2 regions of the Streptomyces sp. JH34 genome follow, and region 2 is predicted to be linked to the other one. Evidence: riboswitches for the same ligand, from Rfam matches in the RefSeq annotation. Region 2 holds a riboswitch; the other holds the start of a gene.

The links. Region 2 has a riboswitch for cyclic di-AMP ahead of LWJ43_RS29270 (C40 family peptidase). Riboswitches for the same ligand answer to the same signal wherever they lie in the genome.
Region 1: it holds a riboswitch for cyclic di-AMP, as region 2 does, so the genes downstream of both, LWJ43_RS03305 (M23 family metallopeptidase) here and LWJ43_RS29270 (C40 family peptidase) in region 2, are expected to answer to the same signal.

Annotation. Positions count from the first base shown of each region.
Region 1 covers NZ_JAJSOO010000001.1:698,495-701,384, reverse strand. The annotation lists gene LWJ43_RS03315 (DUF6126 family protein) at 25-198, shown strand; gene LWJ43_RS03310 (tyrosine-protein phosphatase) at 208-1,032, opposite strand; cyclic di-AMP (ydaO/yuaA leader) riboswitch at 1,445-1,605, shown strand; gene LWJ43_RS03305 (M23 family metallopeptidase) at 1,609-2,511, shown strand; gene LWJ43_RS03300 (SGNH/GDSL hydrolase family protein) at 2,675-2,890, shown strand, end outside.
Region 2 covers NZ_JAJSOO010000001.1:6,494,336-6,497,225, forward strand. The annotation lists gene LWJ43_RS29260 (8-amino-7-oxononanoate synthase) at 1-362, shown strand, start outside; gene LWJ43_RS29265 (hypothetical protein) at 704-826, shown strand; gene LWJ43_RS29270 (C40 family peptidase) at 845-1,315, opposite strand; cyclic di-AMP (ydaO/yuaA leader) riboswitch at 1,319-1,483, opposite strand; gene LWJ43_RS29275 (hypothetical protein) at 1,857-2,165, opposite strand; gene LWJ43_RS29280 (ATP-dependent Clp protease proteolytic subunit) at 2,173-2,808, opposite strand.

The sequences.
Region 1 (2,890 bases), 5.8 Mb from region 2:
ACGGTCGGGAGAGAGAGGACCGGCATGTCCGATTCGGAGCACTACGACCCACTTACCCCGCGCAGGCAGAAGAGCGCGGACACCCAGGAGCGGCGCATGCCCCGTGGCGTCGTGATCCGGCTCTTCGCCTATCTGGTGGCCGGACATGTCATCGCGGCCTTCCTCTTCCTCCTCTTCACCGTCGCGGGTAAAGGCTGAGCCCGGGCGTCACGCGTCCTCGACGAGCCGCTCGCGCAGCTTCGCGCGGGTCTCCGCGCTGATCCCCAGTCCGTCGCGGAGGTAGCGGTCGGTGCTGCCCCAGACCTCCTCGATGGTCGAGAACGCCGCGGCCAGGTACTCGGCCTGTGCCCCGAAGAGCGGATTGAGCAGTTCCATCACCTCGTCGGACATCCCCGTGGGAGAGGTGTCGCTGCGCCGCACCTTGTAGCGGCGGTGCGCGTCGTTCGACTTGAGGTAGTCGGCCTCGATGGCCTCCCTCTCGACACCGACGGCCAGCAGCGAGACCGCGATCGAGAGACCCGCGCGGTCCTTGCCCGCCGCGCAGTGCATCAGCGCCGGCACGCTGTCCTCCGCGAGGGCGTGCAGTACGCGGCTGTGTTCGGCGGTGCGGTCCTTGATGATCGAGCGGTACGAGGTGACCATCCGCTCCGTGCCCTTGCCGTCCGCCAGGATCGAGCGCAACTGCTGGATGTTCCCGTCGCGCACCAGCCGCCAGAACTCGGCGCCGTCTGCCGGGTCGGAAAGGGGGATGCTGACGTTCCTGACGCCGGGCAGTTCCACGTCGAGGCCGTCCAGCTTGTGGTCGGCCGCGTTGCGGAAGTCGAAGACCGTGTGCAGTCCGAGCCCGGCGAGGAACGCGGCGTCGGCCTCCGTGGCGTGCGCGAGGTGACCGCTGCGGTAGAGGCGCCCGTAGCGCACGGCGCGGCCGTCCACGGTCGGTAGCCCACCGACGTCGCGGAAGTTGCGGACGCCGGTCAGTTCGACGTCCTTCGGACCGTGGCCGGCCGGCGGGACCTCTGGCAGCTGCGTCACAGGGACTCCTGGAGTGTCGGGCGCCGGCGCCGCTCGCCGACGGGGCACGCTCGCGACCATACGACATGGCCGCATCTCGCAACCGTCTCGGTCGTGGCGGCGGACCCACCGCGCCGAGTGATGACCGCGAGATGTCCGTATTGATGCATATGGCAGAACATGCCCCGCTTGTACGGGAGATGGGGTGAGGTGGGTGAGCGGGATCATATCCGTGACGGTGTGTGGCGAACGCGCGGGTGGGTATTCCTGACGCCGCGCGGAATGCCAAGATCCGTAATCCACGGAGTGTGACGGTAATTCCGCGACGGAATTGAAGAGTGGATTCCGGTTCGCGATCGGCCGCTTGTTCGCGGCGTCCCGGCTCGTTTACGGTCACGGTCAATCCGGACGGAACGCCTAATCCTGCCGCCGCCCGGAATCCGCACCGACTCACGTGTGGCAGGAGCGGGGGAACCAGGTAAGTCGCCGTCCGGAGTGATCCGGTACGGCTCGGGGTCAAGACGCGCACCGCGCGGCCGGGCATCTCCAGTCCGAACCCGACAGCTCACCTCGCAGGCGCCGGAGAGGAAATCCCCCATGCCCGCAAAAGGCAAGCACCGTCGTACGAAGACCGGCCCGATCTCCCGAGGCGTCCTTGCCGCGGGTACCGGCGGCGCCGTCCTCGCCCTCCCGCTGATCGGCGCCACCGGCGCCCACGCCGCCGAGCAGGCGGCGCCGGCCAAGCCCGTCGCCGCCCACAGCGCTCCCGCCTCGGCCGCGAAGAGCTCCCCGAAGACCTACTCCGTGGTCTCCGGCGACTACCTGGCCAAGATCGCTGCCGACCACGAGGTCAAGGGCGGCTGGCAGAAGCTGTACAAGGACAACCGCGACGTCGTCGGCGGTAACCCGAGCCTGATCCTTCCGGGCATGAAGCTGACGCTCGGCGCCAAGGCGTCCGGCTCCGCCGAGGCCGCGCCCTCCAAGGCCGCCCCGTCGACGGCCAAGAAGGCCGCTCCGGCCGAGAAGGCGGCCGCCCCGGCGCAGGAGACCGCCGCGAAGACCGCCGACTCCGCCGCGTCGGAGAGCAACACCTCCGGCTGGACCACCCCGGTCGAGAACGCCGACGTCACGACCCAGTACCGCGCCTCGGGCGCCAGCTGGTCCAGCGGCTACCACACCGGATCCGACTTCCAGGCGGCCTCCGGCACCAGCGTCCGGTCCATCGGCGAGGGCACCGTGGTCTCCGCCGGCTGGAGCGGCTCGTACGGCAACGAGGTCGTCATCCAGCACAGCGACGGCATGTACTCGCAGTACGCCCACCTGTCCTCGCTCGAGGTCTCGACCGGTCAGACCGTCACCGGCGGCCAGCAGATCGGCCTCTCCGGCTCCACGGGCAACTCCACCGGCCCGCACCTCCACTTCGAGGTCCGGACCGGCCCGAGCTACGGCTCGGACGTCGACCCGATCGCCTACCTGCGTTCGCACGGTGTGTCCATCTGAGGCACACCACCTGAGGGCCGGGGAGAGGGGCGGTGCGCCGAGGCGCACCGCCCCTCTCCTTATTCCTGCTTTACCAAAAACTGACCAGGTGGTCTTTCTCACCACCCGTCAACCCCCTATTACGGTCGCGTAGGTCACATTCGAAGGTGCAGGATAAGCCCTTGTGGCAGACGATTCGAGAAACAGACAACGAGGCATCATCGGGTCGTACGCGGCGATCGGCGACAGTTTCACCGAGGGCGTCGGAGACCCCGGCCCTGGCGGGACGCTCGTCGGCTGGGCGGACCGGTTCGCGGTCCTCCTCGCGGACCAGCTCCCGGTCCCAGATGCGATGGTCGGACCCCTGGACGACTCGCACGGGCATTTCCGGTACGCCAAT
Region 2 (2,890 bases):
TCGCGCCGACGGCCGTCGGGGCTGCCCTGGGCGCACTGCGTCTGCTGCGCCGCGAACCCGAACGCGCGGCGAGGGCGGGGGGCGTCGCCGTGGAGCTGTACGACCGGCTGGTGGCGGCCGGACTGACCGCGGTGCGTCCCGACGCCGCCGTCGTGTCGGTCCGTGCGCCCTCGGCGGAGTCGGCGGTGCGCTGGGCCGCCGACTGCCGGGCGGCGGGGCTGGCGGTGGGGTGCTTCCGGCCGCCTTCGGTGCCCGACGGGATCTCCAGGCTCAGGCTGACCGCCCGTGCCGACCTGACGCAGGGGCAGATCGGGACGGCGGTGGACACCATCCTCGCGACGGCGCCCCTGCCGGTGGGCTGACCCTGCGGACCCGCGGGAGGCGCCCGTCTCCCGGGGGTACGGCGTGCCCCCGGCTGGTGCCGTCCCGGACACGGGCGCCGCAGCCAGGGAGCACGGTGGCCGGCTCGACGTCAGCCCCGGCCCCCCTCCGGCGGACCATCTCCGCGGTGCACCGGAGGGGGGCCGGAACACGGCTGCGGCGACGACGCCGGTGGCACCGCTGTGCGGCGGCTTCGGACGGGCCTCCGCCGGGTGCGGGCGGCCCGGCCACCCGTAACGCCCCACGCGGGGGTGTCAGGCCTGCGCGGGAGCCGGCCAGGGAAGGGCGATGGACACGGTCGTCCCCCCCGTCCGGGGCGCTCGTGCGGTTCCCGGCCGTGGACCGGCTGCGCCGGCCGCGTACCACCCGTGTGATCGAGGGCGGCAGCGGCACGGCACTCACCGCACCGGGACTCGTGCTCGTGACCGGGCCCCAGCTGCACTGAACCTGTGGGGGAGGAGTGTCAGCGGACCCTCCCGTACCAGACGTTGCCGGACCAGATCTTCTCCAGCCGGACCACCGCCCCGGCCTTGGGCGAATGCCAGATCCTCCCGCTGCCGGCGTAGATGCCGACGTGGTACACGCTGCGGCCCGCATGGAAGAAGACCAGGTCGCCGCGTTTCCGCTGCGACCTGGAGACATGACGGGTCTTGTTGTACTGCTGCTGCGCCGTGCGGGGGAGTTTCCTGCCGGCTTTCCTGAACGAATAGAGCGTGAGCCCTGAGCAGTCGAACCGGGACGGGCCGGTGGCGCCCCATCTGTAGGGCGCGCCCTTCTTCGAGGCGGCGATGCTGAGCGCCTTCGTCGAGTAGGTGGCGGCCTCGGCCTCGTTCACGAAGCCCGGGGCCAGCACGGTGGTGCCCACCGCGAAGGTCAGGACCGAGGCCGTACCGACCCGGGCGAACAGAGACGGGACATGAACCTGCGCAGTCATGCGCAACCCTTCGTCAGCCGCCTGTGAAGGATGACCTGTCGGGTTCGGGCTGGCGAAGTTGCCCGGCCGCGTGCAGCGGCTTCACCCCGAGGGCCGTCCGGAACTCCGGCCGGCCCGTTGTGCTCGGGTCCTCCACTCCTGCCGATCCACTTCTGTCGACCAGACATCCGGACGGCGGCAGGACTCGGCGTCCGCCCGGACCGCCCCGCCGCGGTGGCGGGGGCTTGTCGTCCCAGGGATCTTTACCTACGCGCTGCCGGATTTCCTGTCCGAAGTGGCGATATGTGAGAGTCGTCACGACTGATCCGATCGAGTGGACGCCGTCCGCGCCCAGCCGCGACGGCCGGACCCGACCAGCCGCGTACCAGGGACGGAACCATGGATTCCGTTCAGCGTCCGCGCCGGATGCGCAAGTTGGGCTGTCCCTCGGGCGGGGGAGCGTCTACGCCGATCGAGCGAGGCGAACTCATCGGCCCGCCGGGCGTGTCGCACATCGGTGCCGAAAGGGCGGTCCCTACCGGCGAGTCGGAGCGGAGGCCGCTCAACTCGAAGGTGCCGGAGGCAGGGCGACCCGCCCCGCGCGACGTTCTCCGTCCAGCAGTCGCAGCGCTCTGGCCAGGGTGTCCGCGTGGATCTCCGACTCGCCCCGCTCATGCATCGAGACGAGTGCGTCGCGCAGGGCCGTGGCCCGCGAGGCGAGGGCCTGGGCCGCCCGGAGGGCGCCGTACGTGTCGCCGCCCCGGGCGGGATTGATGCGGCCGAGCTGGTCGAGCACCTCCAGGTAGCAGTCGATGAACTCGGCCTCGGCGCGGGTCAGCGCGGGGAGCGGCGGTAACTGGGGCGGGAGCATCGGGTGTTCACCTCGAGGAACGCGGCGGCTGGGGCGGCGTGCGGTTCTCCACGACGTGGTCCACCAGCCCGAACGCCAAGGCGGCCTCGGCGTCGAGGATGGTGTCCCGTTCGATGTCGGCGCTGATCTGCTCCGTGGAACGATCCGTGTAACGGGCCAGCAAGGCCGTGAGCAGCTCGCGCTCGCGCGTCAACTCGCGCGCCCGGATGTCGAGATCGGACAGTTGGCCCCGCACCGGCTCGTCCAGGGCGGGTTGCTGGATGAGTACCCGGGCGCCCGGCAGGGCATGTCGGCGTCCCGGTGTTCCGGCGGCGAGCAGGACGGCGGCGGCTGCCCCCGCCTGCCCGAGGCAGAAGGTCTCCACTTCACAGGCGAGGAACCGCATGGTGTCGTGGACCGCCGTCATGGCGTTGAACGAGCCCCCGGGCGAATTGATGTAGAGGGACAGCGGCCGGTCGGGGTCCGCGTGCTCCAGATACATGAACTGGGCGATCAGGTCGGTCGCCGCGGTGTCGTCGACGGGAGTGCCGAGGAAGACGATCCGCTCGGACAGCAGCTTCGAGTACGGATCCATGTTCCGGGTTCCGTAGGCGGTGCGCTCGGTGAACTCGGGCAGGACGTAGCGGGCGGCGGGACGGATCATGGCGATGCCTCTCCTGGGCCTCGGGCTGCGCGTTTCGGAGTACGTCAAAAATGTACAGGATGTACAGGAGGTTAGAATGAGG